Regions from separate parts of the Rhizobium sp. AC44/96 genome, predicted to be linked through region 2. Evidence: predicted binding sites of a transcription regulator. Region 2 holds the regulator's gene; each other region holds the start of a gene.

Region 1 (5,675 bases), on a different contig from region 2:
AACAGGCTACGACGAGGGTGCTTGGGCTCTGGCCGTTCTCGGCGAGCGTCTTATAGCGGTCACGAGCATCGGCATAACGCCCGCTCATGAAGTTGCGATAGCCGTCCAGAAGGGTGTTTGGAAAACGCTGCATGTCATTCGATTACAGCGGGAACCGGACAAGATCAACCATAGCAGTGCAAAATCACCGCCACGAAGAAAGCTAGCTCTTTCGTCTCTGCGCCGGATGCAGCAGCCGCCGCATCTGCACCATGGCCATCGGCGTTGCCAGGCTGGACGCGTCGCTTGCAAGCGTCAGTTCATCGCTACCACGTTTAACGGCGCGCGCGAGAACCTCGTAGACGCTTGCCGTTGCTAGCTGGAGCGCCTTCTCATCCTCCATTCCCGACAGGAGCCGGGAGAGGAACAGGGCGGCAAGCAGGTCGCCGAGACCGTTCGGCGGCTTTTCGACAAGGCGATGCTCGGCAAGCAGGGCATGCCGTCCCGAAAGATAGAGATTTCCGGTACCGCCGGCCATCATCGGTACCGCGGAAGTAACGAGCATACGCGAAGGTCCAAGCGACAGCGCGGCATCGATGATCGCGGTATTGTCCTCAAGCGGAGCGCCAGCGAGCCAGGCCAGCTCATACCTGTTGGGTGTCGCAAGCGAGGCCAGCGGAATAAGATGGTCCCGGATGGCCTCGGCGGTCGCCTCCGGTACATAGAGGCCGCCCAGGTCTCCCATCACGGGATCGCAAACATAGAAGAGATCCGGATCTCGTTCCCGCAGCGCGGCGACGAGCCGTGCGACCGAACGCGCCTGCGCAGCGTTGCCAAAATACCCCGTAAGAACCGCTCGGACCTCGCCAATCCAGGGTGCGCGGATGAGATCGTCGATCGCGGCATCGAAATCGGCCTCGGCGAAGGTTAGCCGCGTAGATCGCCCGTGGCCGGGATGCCATGGCAGAACGATGGTCGGCAATGCCCAAACCTGATGGCCGAGTGTTTCCAGCGCGAATACGGCTGCACGGTTTCCGACTGAGCCACGTACCACATGGCTCGAGATCACGATCACAGTTCCCGCTGTATTCTGGGACATCTTCTTCCGATCCGAATTCTATTCGTTTCCGTAGATCTCCTTTTTGACGAGCAACTGTCAACCGTCCTTCATCCGGACATGCGATGTCTCCGAACCGGAGCAATCACCAAAATGAAAAAGTTCCGCATTCTTTTAAGAATCAGGCGTCTTCGAGGGAAAAAACGCACGAAAGCTGTCCGTTTCCGCCTTCTTTTAGAGATTTTTCCGTCCAATCTTCTGCTAACCTGCCGAAAATCCAACACATGAGGGAACATCTGGGATGGCTGCTCGAAACAATCCTAAGCGGGAAAAACAGCTCGAAAGCGCGAGCAAGATCGCCGCTGCCATAGGCGAGAGTCACATCGATCCAGAAATTCTCTTCGGTCGGGCAAGCAACGACGACCTCGAGGCCTACACGCCGGAGATGCTGGCGCTTTCAGCGGTTCATTGCGCCCGTGAACTCGGGGCATGGAGCCGCAAAACTCCTCGCATCAGCATTGAGACCGTCGCAGACGTAGCGCCAAACGGAACGGCGGTATCGATCCTCTCGGTTACCGACCACAATATGCCCTTCCTCTATGAATCGGTGATGGGCGAGGTCACGAGTAGCTATCGCGATCTCTTCATGGCCGTGCACCCGATTCTGGTCATGAAGGACGGAGGAGTTCCAGAGCTCTATGTGGCCGACGCGCCAAGCGAACCAGCCAATCGCGTCAGCCACATCCAGCTGCATATCTCTCCGCTCACGGCTGCGCAGGCGAGCGATCTGATCAAGCGCATCGGAGCTGTTGTCGAGCAGGTGAGGCTGACGGTGTCCGATTGGAAACCGATGGTAGCGCGGCTTGGCACCGTGATCGACGAGCTGTCCTCTTATCCTGCCGGCCGCAGGAAGGCTGAACGGGACGAAGCGATCGCGTTTCTGACGTGGTTGCGCGATGCGAATTTCACCTTCCTCGGCATGCGCGAATATCTTTACTCGGGCAAGGGATCGAGCGCCAAAGTCGAGCGCGACAAGGGAACGGGTCTGGGTATTCTTTCCAATCCCGACGTGCTGGTGCTGCGCACCGGCAAGGATGCCGTGACCACGACTCCCGAAATTCTGGCGTTCCTGGATGGCCCGGACTTCCTCATCGTCACCAAGGCGAACGTGAAATCAATCGTCCACCGGCGAGCCTATATGGACTATGTCGGCGTCAAACGCTTCGACGCGGATGGCAACGTCACCGGCGAACTGCGCATCGTCGGCCTGTTTACGTCCACGGCCTACACCTCGTTGGCCAGCGATATTCCGCTGCTACGTTCGAAAATCGAAAAGGTGAAAGAACATTTCGGCTTCGATCCGATGAGCCATTCGGGTCGCATGCTCGACAACACGCTGGAATCCTACCCGCGCGACGATCTCTTCCAGATCGACACGACGCTGCTGGCAACTTTCGCCGAACAGATCAACGATCTGGCCGACCGACCCCGTGTCCGCGCCCTGCCACGTATCGACCACTTCGATCGCTTCGTTTCCGTGATCGTCTACGTCCCGCGCGAAGAATATGACTCCATCGTGCGCGAGAAGATCGGAACGTATCTGAAGACGATCTACGATGGTCGCGTGTCCGCCTACTACCCCGCCTTCCCGGAGGGTGGTGTCGCCCGCGTGCACTTCATCATCGGACGCTCCGGCGGCAAGACGCCGCGGGTGCCGCAAGCACGCCTCGAAGAAGCGATCCGCGTCATCACCGCACGCTGGGACGACCGCTTCGAAGCCTTGGCCGGCCCCAAGGCGCCAAGGATCCAGGTCAGTCACGCTTTCCAGGATCTCTTTCCGCCGGAAGAAACCTTCAGTGACCTCGAAGACATCGCTGGTTGCGCGGCAGGCGAACAGATCCGGATCGCCTTCTACACGCGACGTAAGGACGAAGTGGATCTGCTATGCTTGAAGATCTTCCACGCCGGCGGCCAGCTTGCGCTGTCCCGGCGCGTACCCTTGCTCGAAAATCTCGGTTTCAACGTGATCAGCGAAGGAACCTTCGATATCGACGTGACGCTGAACGATGGCTCCGAACACCTGGTCGTTCTTCACGATATGGAGCTTGAAGCCCGCGGCGGCCTTGATGTCGATCTCGCGCGCCAAGGTCCGGCGCTTGAAGAAGCCTTCCTGTCGGCTTTCAGCGGCATTATCGACAACGACAACTTCAACCGGCTTATCGTCTCCGCCGACCTGTCGGCTCGCGAGACCAGCGTTCTTCGCGCCTATGCGCGCTACCTGCGCCAGGCAGGCATCGCCTATTCGCAGGACTACATCGCGACAACGCTCGATAAGTATCCGGCTATCGCCGCACTGATCTTCCGGTTGTTCCACGATACGCTGGACCCGCGAACTGCTGAAAAAGCGAGGATCAAGAAGGCTGCCGAACTGCACGGAAAGATCGAGACAGCGCTGGCGGAGGTTCCGAGCCTCGATGACGATCGTATTTTGCGCCGTTACGTCAACGTCGTCGACGCCACGCTGAGGACGAACTACTTCCAGCGCAACGAGGACGGCACCGCGAAGGCGATGCTCGCCTTCAAACTCGATCCCTTTGCCGTGGATGGCCTTCCTGAGCCGCGACCGTTCCGTGAGATATTCGTCTACGGCGTCGAGGTGGAAGGCGTTCATCTGCGCTTCGGCAAGATCGCCCGTGGGGGCCTTCGCTGGTCGGACCGCGCCGAAGACTATCGGACGGAAGTGCTCGGTCTGGTCAAGGCCCAGCAGGTCAAGAACGCGGTCATCGTACCGGTCGGTGCCAAGGGTGGTTTCTACCCCAAGAAGCTTCCCGTTGGCGGCAACCGCGACGAGATTTTCAATTCCGGACGTGAGGCCTACAAAACCTACATTCGCACGCTCTTGTCGATCACCGACAATATTTCCGGCATGGAGATCCTAGCACCAAAGGATACCGTGCGGCTCGATGGCGACGACCCCTATTTCGTCGTTGCGGCGGATAAAGGCACGGCGACATTCTCGGACACGGCCAATGCGCTCGCCCAGGAAGCCGGCTTCTGGCTCGACGATGCCTTCGCCTCTGGCGGCTCGGCCGGGTACGACCACAAGAAGATGGGCATTACCGCTCGCGGCGCCTGGGAAACCGTCAAGCGTCATTTCCGGGAAATGGATATCGATATCCAGACGACGCCGTTCAGCGTTGCCGGTGTCGGCGATATGTCGGGCGATGTATTCGGCAACGGCATGCTGCTGTCGCCGAAGATCCGGCTGGTGGCTGCGTTCGACCATCGCGACATCTTCATCGATCCGGATCCGGATATGGCAAAGACGCTGGAAGAGCGGCGGCGCCTATTCAATCTCGCTCGCTCAAGCTGGCAGGACTTCGACAAGAGCATCCTCTCCCCAGGCGCAATGATCATCTCCCGTTCGGTGAAATCGGTGACGCTGACGCCAGAGGCCGCAGCGGCGATCGGCATCGACAAGACAGTCGCCACGCCGTTCGAGATCATTACGGCGATCCTTAAGAGCCAGATCGACCTGTTGTGGTTCGGCGGCATCGGTACGTATGTGAAGGCAGCCTCCGAGACGGACGCTGATGTCGGCGATCGCGCGAACGATCCGATCCGTGTCAGTGCCGACGAGGTTCGTGCCAGGGTCATCGGCGAAGGGGCCAATCTCGGGGTCACGCAGAAGGGTCGCATCGCCTACAGCCTCAAGGGCGGCCGATGCAATTCGGATGCGATCGACAACTCGGCCGGCGTGAACACCTCCGACGTCGAGGTCAACATCAAGATCGCGTTGGCCGCCGCCATGCATGACGGACGCCTGACGCGCGGGAAGCGCGACCAGCTTCTGTCGTCGATGACCGAGGAAGTAGCGGCACTCGTGCTGCGCAACAATTACCTTCAGTCGCTGGCGATCTCGCTGACCGAACGCAAGGGTGTCGCCAACGGGTTGGAACTTGCCCGCTTCATGACCGTGCTGGAGGCCGCAAAGCAGCTCAATCGCAAGGTCGAGACACTTCCTGACGACACGACCCTGGCCGAGCGCTACGCGGGCGGCAAGCCGCTGACACGGCCGGAGATCGGCGTCCTGCTCTCCTACGCCAAGATTGTGCTTTTCGACGCCCTTGCGGCCAGCGACCTGCCTGACGATCCCTATTTCGCGGCAACGCTCTCTCGCTACTTCCCGGCGAAGATGCAAAAGACCAATGCGACCGATATCACGGAACATCGCCTGAAGCGTGAAATCATCGCGACGGTACTGGCCAACGAAGCGATCAACCGCGGCGGTCCCGGCTTTGCCGTCAGCATGATGGATGCCACAGCGACCTCGGCGGCTGAGGTGGTTCGCGCGGCCATCATTGCTCGCGACGGTTTCGATCTCGGGCGACTGTGGGCCGAGACGGACGCTCTGGACGGCAAGATCTCAGGGCAGATGCAAAATCGCATCTATGAAGAGATCAGCCACATCTTCACTGTCCTTACCCGGCTGCTGCTGAAGACCCAGATGGCACGGGGCAATATTGGCGAAACCGTTGAGCGGCTGCAGGCTGCCTTCAAGAAGCTCAAGCCCGTTTTTGCCGGTCAGGTCGTGCCGGAGCTCGATGCGCGTCAAAGCGAGTATCGCGAGGCAGGACTG
Region 2 (5,675 bases):
CACGCTGCTCGCCGACGCCAACGTCGACTCTGCCAACAAGGGCCAGATCGATCTCAAGGTCGACGAGAAGAACCGCAAGGTGAACGACAAGCAGGTTGGCTGGATGCAGCAGCTCACGGCGAGCGGCACCCTGCACAAGCAGTTCAACACCGGCCTCTTCGTCAACGGCAACTCGAGCCGTCCTGAGGCAGCCGGCCTCGGCGTTGCTCTGATCGGCTCGCTCTATCTGATGCTCATCGTGCTCGTTCTCGCTCTGCCCATCGGCGTCGCCGCTTCGATCTACCTCGAAGAGTTTGCGCCGAAGAACAAGCTGACAGACCTGATCGAGGTCAACATCAACAACCTCGCGGCCGTTCCGTCGATCGTCTACGGTCTGCTCGGTCTCGCCGTCTTCATCAACTTCGCAGGCCTGCCGCGCTCCGCGTCGCTGGTCGGTGGTCTGGTGCTGACGCTGATGACGCTGCCGACCATCATCATCGCAACCCGCGCAGCGCTGCGCGCCGTGCCGCCGTCGATCCGCGCGGCAGCCCTGGGTCTCGGTGCCTCGAAGATGCAGATGGTGTTCCATCACGTCCTGCCGCTCGCGATGCCCGGCATCCTGACCGGCACCATCATCGGCCTGGCGCATGCGCTCGGCGAAACGGCACCACTGCTTTTGATCGGCATGGTTGCCTTCGTCGCCAATGCACCGGCCACCCCCATGGATCCTTCCACGGCACTGCCCGTGCAGGTCTACATGTGGGCCAACGAAGCCGAGCGCGCTTTTGTCGAGCGCACCTCCGGCGCCATCATCGTCCTGCTCCTGTTCCTGATCGTCATGAACCTCGGAGCTATCCTTCTGCGTCGTCGCTTTGAGCGCCGCTGGTAAACGGAGTAAACATCATGAACATGTTGACGGAAGCAGCAGTCGAGAAAGCGCTGGACCAGAAGATGAATACCATTCCGTATAAAATGATTGGCCAGGACGTATCGGTTTACTACGGCGAGAAGCGCGCGCTCTTCGACGTCAAGCTGAACATCCGCGAAAATACCGTGACGGCGCTCATCGGCCCGTCCGGTTGCGGCAAGTCCACGTTCCTGCGCAGCCTGAACCGCATGAACGACACGATCGACAATTGCCGCGTCACCGGCAAGATCACGCTCGACGGCGATGATATCTACGATCCGGATATCGACGTGGTCGAACTGCGCGCCCGTGTCGGCATGGTGTTCCAGAAGCCGAACCCGTTCCCGAAGACGATCTACGAGAACGTCGCTTACGGCCCGCGTATCCACGGCCTCGCAAAGAGCAAGGCTGACATGGACCAGATCGTCGAATACAGCCTGCAGCGTGCCGGCCTGTGGAACGAAGTGAAGGATCGCGTTCACGAGTCCGGCACCGGCCTCTCCGGCGGTCAGCAGCAGCGCCTTTGCATTGCTCGCGCCGTTGCGGTCAGCCCTGAAGTCATCCTGATGGACGAGCCGTGCTCCGCGCTTGACCCGATCGCCACCGCCAAGGTCGAGGAGCTCATCCACGAACTGCGCGAAAGCTACACCATCGTCATCGTCACACACTCGATGCAGCAGGCGGCTCGCGTTTCGCAGCGTACCGCCATGTTCCACCTCGGCAACCTCGTCGAGGAAAACGACACAGACAAGATGTTCACCAACCCGGATGACCCGCGCACCCAGGACTACATCATGGGCCGCTTCGGTTGATCTCCGGCAACGGTAACCCTCAGGACATTCAAGGATAAGCCCCATGGCATCGACACATATCTATTCCGCCTACGACGACGACCTGAAGTTCCTGTCCCGCCGTATTTCGGAAATGGGCGGTCTTGCAGAACAGATGGTTTCAGACGCTGTCCGCGCCCTGGTGAACGGCGACACGGCGCTCGCCCAGAAGGTCATTTCCGACGACGTGATCCTCGACCACGCCGAGCGCGAGATCGGCGACAAGGCGATCATCACCATTGCACGTCGTCAGCCCATGGCCGCCGACCTTCGCGAAATCATGGGTTCGATCCGCATCGCGGCCGACCTCGAGCGCGTTGGCGATCTTGGCAAGAACACTGCAAAGCGCGTCATCGCCGTGCAGAGCAGCGGCGTTCCCCGCAAGCTCGCTCGCGGCCTCGAGCACCTCTCGGAGCTGGCGCTTGTCCAGCTCAAGGAAGTTCTCGACGTTTACACGAGCCGTGCTGCGGACCGCGCCAAGTCGATCCGTGAGCGCGACGAGGAAATCGACGCGATGTACACCTCGCTGTTTCGCGAGCTGCTCACCTACATGATGGAAGATCCGCGCAACATCACCAGCTGCACGCATCTTCTCTTCTGCGCCAAGAACATCGAGCGCATCGGCGACCATGCGACCAACATTGCCGAAACCATCTACTACATGGCCACCGGTGCCCAGCCGGAAGGCGAACGTCCGAAGGACGATACCGCCAACACCGTCGGCGCAGTCACTGAATAATCGTTCCGCGACCGCGCCCCCAGGAGACCGAAACGAATGATACCTAAAGTAGCTGTCGTTGAAGACGAAGAGGCCCTGAGCGTGCTTCTTCGCTATAACCTCGAGGCCGAAGGCTTCGAGGTCGACACCATCCTGCGCGGCGACGAGGCCGAGATCCGGCTGCAGGAGCGCACGCCCGACCTTCTGATCCTCGATTGGATGCTGCCTGGCGTGTCCGGCATCGAGCTCTGCCGTCGCCTGCGCATGCGGCCGGAAACCGAACGTCTGCCGATCATCATGTTGACGGCCCGTGGCGAGGAGAGCGAACGCGTTCGCGGCCTGTCCACCGGCGCCGACGACTACGTGGTCAAGCCGTTCTCGACACCCGAGCTGGTTGCCCGCGTCAAGGCGATGCTACGCCGCGCCAAGCCGGAAGTTCTCTCGTCGCTCCTCAAGTGCGGCGATATCGAACTCGATCGCGAAACCCACCGCGTTCATCGCAAGAGCCGTGAAGTCCGCCTGGGGCCGACGGAATTCCGCCTGCTGGAATTCCTCATGGCGTCGCCAGGCCGCGTCTTCTCGCGTTCGCAGCTTCTGGACGGCGTCTGGGGCCACGACATCTATGTCGACGAACGCACCGTCGACGTCCATGTCGGGCGTCTGCGCAAGGCGCTGAACTTCTCCAATATGCAGGATGTGATCCGCACCGTTCGTGGCGCCGGATACTCGATGGAAGCATAGGCTTCCATCGATCCGCCAGCAGAGCGGGCCGCTGGGGGCTCGTCTTGTGGGAACGAGCCGCCGGCTCAGGCGTCTCGCGAAACGCTCGTCACAGCGGCGGCAAGGCCCGCCGCTGGACTGCTGAGGGGTCTGGGACCATCTTTGACCAGATCGGCTGCGCCCACCATCGACGCCTGGGCGAGAGCAACGGTCGCTGCACCCTCGCGATAAGCGGCATCTGCCGCCTCGGCAATGACCGCCAGATATCCATCACGATTGCCGGCCTTGAACAGATCCCATGCCCCGGGCACGAGGCGCACTTCGAACGCCGTTTGCGTTGCCTCGGCTGCCGTGGCGAAGAGTTGCGCCGTTGGTTCCACGGTGGTTTGAACCGCGCAGAGGAAGACGATCCGGCCTCCCGCCTGAACTGCCTGTTCCGCCAAGGCAGCGTCGACGCGAAGGGTGGGAACGGACACCGTGCCGTCCAATGCGTCCACCGACGGCCCAAGGGTCGAGCATGTGAGGATAACGGCATCAGCCGTCAGGCCGAGCGATCGCAGCAGCGAAGCGGTTTCATGAGCAATGTCGCGGGTGAGCCCACCCGACCGTTCGGCGTCTGCGAGCAGGTCGGGCCGGACCGCATGGACAAGCGTTCCCTCGGCGAGGCCGATCTCTCGTGCCGCGGCCTCGAATACAGCAACGTTGCTGTCGGCCGTATGTAGGCAGGCTATTTTCACCGCATACTCCAGTGCGCGCGACCGCCGAGCGGCAAGCACCCTATAGATACGCACCGTGCCTGGTACGGCATGCGAGCTTCCGCGTCTCGCAGTCAACAAAAAACGGGCCGCGAAGGCCCGTTTTGTATTCCTTATCCGGCTTCCGGATCAAGCGACCCGGTTTGCAGCCTTCCGGCGTTCGTTCACCGGCTGGTACGCCATGCGCTGGTGATAGGTGCAGTAAGGTGAGGAATCCGGGGATTCACAGCCGCAGAAGTGAAAGTCGTCCTTCAGCGGATCGCCGACCGGCCACTTGCAGGTGCGTTCCGTGAGCTCCGTCAGGCCAAGGCGGCGCGAGATCGGTACGACCACGTTGGCAGCAGGACGGTAGCTGACTTCTTCGATCGCATCGATGTCGATCTCTTCCTTCAGCATCGTCGCACCCTGCTGGCGGGTGACGGTGCGGGTGGCGGTGATCCGGGATGCATAATTCGGAGCGCGTGGCGCGGACGTGGCGCGCTTCGGCGTTCTTGTCGCCGTCGACGTGCCGCCGGCCTTGGCCCGGCCCGGCAGGCTCAAGCGGTGAACTTTGCCAATGACAGCATTGCGGCTTACACCGCCAAGTTGTGCCGCGATCTGGCTGGCGCTCAGGCCTTCGGACCACAGCTTCTTCAGTTTTTCAACGCGCTCGTCTGTCCAGTTCATGCCCCTGTCTCCGCCTTATTAGCGTTGGTGTAGGCAGAATCCTTCACCGTTGCCCCGGACGTATCCGAGGCAAGAAACGCTTGCTCGATTTTGGTGACTAGTTCCGCCGCATGCAGTCTAGTAATTGAGTTTTAACCTAGTGTGAGGCTGACTCCGTGACAAGAGTCGGTTGAATCGCGGGGAATCGAATTTCAAGTTTTCCCCAACTTGCTGGCGCGAAGAGTCATTTATGCAACATTAATTGTTGATAGATTTAGGCGCCCTGATTGCCAGCTTGACGCATGCACTAAAACCTCAGTTTTGTTGACATTGCAGTGCGAAAAGTAAATAGTGCTGCTCGCCGCCGAAAGGCGGCATTTTTAATTTTCTGGACCCGCTTTTTAGCCGGAGTCCGATGTAGCCAATGACAGGAGATCGCGCCATGGCTGAAGCCGCGCCGCTTTATGATACCTACTCTCGTGCCCCTTTGCGGTTCGAGCGAGGAGAGGGCGTGTGGCTAATCACCGAAACTGGCGAGCGATATCTTGATTTTGGTGCCGGCGTTGCCGTGACGTCGGTTGGTCATGGGCATCCTCATGTCGTCGGCGCGCTGAAAGCGCAGGCCGACAAGGTCTGGCACCTGTCCAACATCTATGAAATCCCGGGCCAGGAAACATTCGCAAAGCGCCTGACGCAGGCGACCTTCGCGGACAAGGTGTTCTTCACCAATTCCGGCGCCGAGGCACTCGAGTGCGCGATCAAGACGGCGCGCCGCTACCAGTTCTCCAAGGGTCACCCCGAGCGTTTCCATATCATCACGTTCGAAGGTGCATTCCACGGCCGGACGCTGGCGACCATCGCCGCTGGCGGGCAGGAAAAGTACCTGGAAGGCTTTGGTCCCAAGGCACCGGGCTTCGACCAGGTGACGTTCGGCGATGTCGAAGCGGTGAAGGCTGCGATCACAGCGGAAACGGCAGCCATCCTGATCGAGCCCGTTCAGGGCGAGGGCGGCATTCGTCCCGCGACTACCGAATTCATGAAGGCGCTGCGCCAGATCTGCGATGACAATGGCCTGCTGCTGATCCTCGACGAGGTTCAGAGCGGTGTCGGACGCACGGGCA
Region 3 (5,675 bases), on a different contig from region 2:
ACACCGATCAGGAGAACCAGCAGATGCGGCTGGCGCAGCGAACTGCCGGTTGCCGCGGGAATGTCGACAGGCGTGCCACGCCGGCGCGTCGGGCCGATCCGTGGACAGTACATCGCCATGACCATCGTCATCACGAATCCGAAGATCATCACCGGCAACACCATTTCGCCGCCCCAACGGCCGATCAGCCGGCCGCCGACCAGCGTCGAGATGATGAAGGCAATCGAACCCCAGACGCGCATCGAACCGTAATCGAGACCCCAGCGCCGAACGCCGGAGATGACGATCGACTCTACCACCGGGATATAGGGGGAGAACGTGGCGCCCTGGATCGTATAAACGATCAGAACCGGCCAGAACGTCGTCGTCCAGTAAAGGGCGATCGCCGTCAGCAGTGAAAGCCCACCCGAAAACACAAGAACGTCCGCACGCTCCTTCATCCGGTCCGCGTACATCGCGACAATGGGTGCGACCAGCACGCGCACGATCATCGGCACGGCAAGGATAAGGCCGATTTCATGATCGGTGAATTTGTGAAGTGCCAGCCAGACTGGAAAGAAGGGCAAGGCAACGCCGTTCACAAGGAGAGGCGCGCAGTAGGACAGCGCGCTTAGCAATCGGAAGCGCGGTGGCGCGCCCTCTCCCCTGGAGAGATTTTGAACGGGAATCATGGGTAGACCTGAAGGAAACTGACCGTTGCCTAACACGTCAACCTAAGGGCGACTATGGCAAGAAATAGCCCGCCCAAACCGATTTCAAAAATAATTGGGGGCTGTCGCGCGAACGCAACGCCCGAAGGGTGCCTTCGATAAATGAGAAGTGCCGAAGCAGCCTGCCTACGCGGCCTGCTGCGCGAGTTCCGGCTTCTGGTGTTCGATGGCAAGCGTAACAGGTTGAGCGTCGGCCATCGTGCGCCATTCGATCAATTCGAATGTGCCGTCCATGTGTTCGACGATTGCCGTGCAGCTTTCCACCCAGTCGCCGGTGTTGATGTAGCGGATACCGTCCATGTCCTCCATGACAGCATGATGGATGTGGCCACAGATCACGCCGTCGGCGTCGTGCTTGCGCGCCTCGTCGGCAACGACCTTCTGGAACTCGCCGATGAAGTTCACCGCATGCTTAACCTGCAGCTTGGCCCAGGCGGAGAACGACCAGTACGGCATTCCAAGGCGTCTGCGAACGGCGGCAAGGCCGACATTGATCATGATCGCCATGTCGTAGGCCCAGTCGCCGAGATAAGCGAGCAGCCGCGCGTTGCGAACGACGACATCGAACTCGTCGCCGTGAAGCACGAGATACTTCTTGCCGTCGGCTGCCTCGTGCATCATCCGTTCGGCGACTTCAATGCCGCCGAAGTGCATGCCTGGAAAGTCGCGGAGGAATTCGTCGTGATTGCCGGGTATGTAGATGACGCGCGTGCCTTTGCGCGCCTTGCGCAGCAGCTTCTGCACGACGTCGTTACAATCCTGCGGCCAGTACCAGCTGCGCTTCAGGCGCCAGCCATCGACGATATCGCCGACGAGATAGACGGTGTCGGCCTCGTGATATTTAAGGAAATCGAGCAGAAAATCCGCCTTTGCGGCCTTCGAGCCGAGATGTACGTCGGAAATAAAGAGCGTACGGAAGTGACGGGTATCCATATTATCCTTCACAAGCATCCTGCCCGTGTCCCTGGTTCATCTATGTCTCTGAAAACCAGAGTCGTGTTTCAGGAAGATGACATCCCCTCTCCTCGCCGGTTTTTGCACATCGGTCCCAAGGTCTCGAAACCATGGTTCAAATTGAGCAATTTTCGAAAATTTGACTGTCCAGCGGTTGCGTTTGATGTATTGAAGGCCACCAAAGACAGCATGCGACAGCCCGGAGACGACGATGGATCATCACGAAAAATCCAAGACGGAAGCGAATACGGCAGGCGGAAGCCTCGATGAGCAGGCACTGTTCTTCCACCGCTACCCCCGTCCCGGAAAACTCGAGATCCAGGCCACCAAGCCGCTCGGCAACCAGCGCGACCTTGCGCTCGCCTATTCGCCCGGCGTTGCTGCTCCCTGCCTCGCCATTCGCGACAACCCGGAGACGGCTGCGGATTATACCTCACGCTCGAACCTCGTTGCGGTCATCTCCAACGGCACGGCAGTGCTGGGCCTGGGCAATATCGGCCCCCTGGCATCGAAGCCGGTGATGGAAGGCAAGGCGGTCCTCTTCAAGAAGTTCGCCAACATCGACGTTTTCGATATCGAAGTGGATGCCACGACCGTCGATCAGATGGTCTCGACGGTTGCGTCGCTGGAGCCCACCTTCGGCGGTATCAACCTCGAGGATATCAAGGCGCCCGAATGTTTCGAGATCGAGCGCCAGCTTCGCGAGAAGATGAAGATCCCGGTCTTCCACGATGACCAACACGGTACCGCCATCATCGTTGCCGCGGCTATCCTGAACGGTCTGGAACTGGCCGGCAAGAAGATCGAAGAGGTCAAGATCGTCGCCTCCGGCGCCGGTGCTGCCGCACTCGCTTGCCTCAATCTCCTCGTCACGCTCGGCGCGAAGCGCGAGAACATCTGGGTCCACGATCTCGAAGGCCTCGTCTACGAAGGCCGCGTCGAGTTGATGGACGAATGGAAGAGCGTCTACGCGCAGAAGAGCGATACGCGCACGCTCGCCGAAAACATCGGCGGCGCCGATGTCTTCCTCGGTCTCTCCGCTGCCGGCGTGCTGAAGCCGGAGCTGCTGGCACAGATGGCGGATAAGCCGCTGATCATGGCGCTCGCCAATCCAAACCCCGAAATCATGCCGGATCTCGCCCGCGCCGCCCGCCCGGATGCGATGATCTGCACGGGGCGTTCGGACTTCCCGAACCAAGTCAACAACGTCCTCTGCTTCCCGTACATCTTCCGCGGCGCTCTCGATTGCGGCGCCGTCACGATCAATGAGGAAATGAAGATGGCGGCCGTTCGCGCCATCGCAGCCCTTGCCCGCGAAGAACCGTCTGACGTCGCCGCTCGCGCCTATTCCGATGAAACGCCGATCTTCGGGCCGAACTATCTGATCCCCTCGCCGTTCGATCCGCGCCTCATCCTCCGCATTGCGCCTGCTGTCGCCAAGGCTGCGGCAGAGAGCGGTGTCGCCGTGCGCCCGATCACCGATTTCGATGCTTACCTCGACCAGTTGAACCGCTTCGTCTTCCGCTCCGGCTTCGTCATGAAGCCGATCTTTGCCGCTGCGAAGAACGCCGACCGGAAGCGGGTGATCTTCTCCGAAGGCGAAGACGAGCGCGTATTGCGCGCTGCCCAGGTGCTGCTTGAAGAAGGCATTGCAAAGCCGATCCTCATCGGTCGTCCGCAGGTCATCGAGACCCGTCTGAAGCGCTACGGCCTACGCATCCGGCCGCTGTCGGATTTCGACGTGATCAACCCGGAAGACGATCCGCGTTTCCGTGAATATGTCGATCTCTATCTGTCGCTGGTCGGCCGCCGCGGTGTCATCCCCGAAGCCGCCCGCACCATCGTGCGCACGAACACCACCGTGATCGGCGCCCTTGCCCTGAAACGCGGTGAAGCCGATGCGCTGATCTGCGGTCTTGAGGGCCGCTATGAGAAACACCTGCGCGACGTGCGCCAGATCGTTGGCAAGCGGAAGGATGTTCGCGACTTCTCGGCGCTCAGCCTCTTGATTTCGCAGCGCGGTGCGACCTTCTTCACCGACACGTACGTCACCTTCAATCCGACGGCCGAGGAGGTCGCGGAATCGGCGGTTCTGGCAGCCGAGGAAATCAAGCGTTTCGGCATCACGCCGCGCGTTGCCCTCGTCTCCCATTCGAACTTCGGTTCTCGCGAGTCCGAAAGCGCGACGAAGATGCGCGCGGCTCTGAGCCTGGTTCGCGAAAGCGCGCCGACGCTTGAGGTCGATGGTGAAATGCATGGCGAAAGCGCGATCACCGAGACACTACGAAAGCGCGTCATGCCGGATACGACGCTCCACGACGAAGCGAACCTCCTGGTGTTCCCGAACCTCGACGCGGCCAACATCACGCTCGGTGTGGTGAAGTCGATGACCGACGGCCTTCATGTCGGTCCGATCCTTCTCGGTGCCGCGCTGCCGGCTCATATTCTCGCGCCGTCGGTCACCTCGCGCGGTGTGGTCAACATGGCCGCACTCGCCGTGGTCGAGGCCTCTCAGCCAGCCTGAGTGGCCGAAACCGAGAAAATGCTTTAGGATTCCGACGGCAGCTTGTTAAGACAAACAAGCTAAGACAAGGGGCGGCGACACGCGTCGCCCCGACTGGTATTTGCTCATTTGCGGGACGATGCCTTGAAACGCCGGAACCTGTCTCTCGCGCTGCTGATAGCCCTCTCGACGACGCCCGCTGCCGCGCAAGTCGCACCGATCTGCGGTGAGCTGCGCGCACGGCTTGCCGATCTGCCGCAGGTGATCGGCAGCAACCCGGAAGTCCGGCGCTTTGCAAGCGCCATCGCCGAGCAGAACCTTGAGCTTCGCAAAGTGAGAGGCGACTTGCGGCGCAACGGCTGCACTTCAGGAAGCATGGTGGTCATCGGCGGTGACGATGCGGATTACTGCAGCGAGCTCGAGCAGGCCGAAGCCAGGATGGCCGACAATATCCGTTACCTGCAGGACCGACGCGACGAACTGCGCTCGCAGAGTGAGGATACGCGGACCCGCAACGAGCTGATGGCCGCGCTCGACGCCAATAGCTGCAACGAGGAACCGCCTGTCAGCGACGATCCTCGATATGCCGAGCCGCCGAGCGTCGAAGATCAGGCGATGCGCAACGATACCTTCATTCCGCTCGGAGGGAGCCCAGGCCGCAGGTTTTATGGTGGCGTCGGCACGCAAGGCCTTTCCGACCTCAATACCGTCTGCGTACGGACCTGTGATGGCGGGTTCTTCCCGATCAGCTCTAATGCGACCTCATTCGACTTCGCCCGCGACGCCGACACCTGCTCGAAGATGTGCCCTGGTATCGATACCGAACTCTTCTATCATGACGTTTCGAACACCGAGACGTCGAACATGACGTCGACGACATCGGGCGCGCCCTACAGCGCGCTGCCCAATGCCTTTGCCTACAAGAACCGCAAGCCCGGCGAGAAGTCTTCCTGCACCTGCGATCTCCCCGGTTATTACGAACGCATGCGGAAAAATCAGTCGGCAGTCAGCGAGCCTCCGCAAAAAGGCTCGATCACAACGATCCAGACCGCGAAGCCGGCGCCTGCCCCCTCTACCGCGCCTGCCCCGCAGGCTACCGTGCCGGATCGGCCGTATGAGCCACAGAGCGGCAAGGTGCGGCAGGTCGGCCCGCAGTTCCTCGCGGGCGATCAGGAAACGATAGATTTGAAACATCCGATGACCCCGGGCGCCCAGCCGCAACAGCAGTGACGCTTACGAACCGTCTTCCGTTCGCCCCCACGCATCGCTGAAGATCAGTTCTGAAAGCGGCACACGCTGCCGCCAGCCTTTGACTGCGAGCTCAGGCTGGTCATAGAGCTGATCGACATAGCCGACACAGAGCCAGGCCACGATTTCGACCCGTTCCGGGACGCCGAGTATCTGCTTCAGCTCCGCCTCGTGAAAGATGCTGACCCAGCCAACACCGATGCCTTCCGCCCGCGCGGCGAGCCACAGGTTCTGGACGGCGCAAACCGTGGAATAAGAAT

The links. Region 2 encodes PhoB, which activates phosphate uptake and scavenging genes when phosphate is short. Its sites were predicted from a motif close to TGTCATNNANCTGTCAT; they were not measured.
Region 1: A6U87_RS07225 (NAD-glutamate dehydrogenase) is a predicted target of PhoB. The motif match lies at 1,134-1,150, and genes of this name have one in related genera.
Region 3: A6U87_RS17435 (UDP-2,3-diacylglucosamine diphosphatase) is a predicted target of PhoB. The motif match lies at 1,709-1,725, and genes of this name have one in related genera.

What each region holds. Positions count from the first base shown of each region.
Region 1 is NZ_LXKO01000003.1:97,389-103,063, forward strand. It holds gene A6U87_RS07215 (carbonic anhydrase) at 1-133, opposite strand, end outside; gene pdxY (pyridoxal kinase PdxY) at 203-1,078, opposite strand; gene A6U87_RS07225 (NAD-glutamate dehydrogenase) at 1,338-5,675, shown strand, end outside.
Region 2 is NZ_LXKO01000001.1:213,888-219,562, forward strand. It holds gene pstA (phosphate ABC transporter permease PstA) at 1-868, shown strand, start outside; gene pstB (phosphate ABC transporter ATP-binding protein PstB) at 883-1,698, shown strand; gene phoU (phosphate signaling complex protein PhoU) at 1,742-2,455, shown strand; gene phoB (phosphate regulon transcriptional regulator PhoB) at 2,492-3,175, shown strand; gene A6U87_RS01030 (aspartate/glutamate racemase family protein) at 3,241-3,891, opposite strand; gene A6U87_RS01035 (GcrA family cell cycle regulator) at 4,039-4,575, opposite strand; gene A6U87_RS01040 (aspartate aminotransferase family protein) at 4,997-5,675, shown strand, end outside.
Region 3 is NZ_LXKO01000023.1:7,366-13,040, reverse strand. It holds gene A6U87_RS17440 (MFS transporter) at 1-671, opposite strand, end outside; gene A6U87_RS17435 (UDP-2,3-diacylglucosamine diphosphatase) at 837-1,661, opposite strand; gene A6U87_RS17430 (NADP-dependent malic enzyme) at 1,876-4,188, shown strand; gene A6U87_RS17425 (DUF2865 domain-containing protein) at 4,312-5,397, shown strand; gene bluB (5,6-dimethylbenzimidazole synthase) at 5,401-5,675, opposite strand, start outside.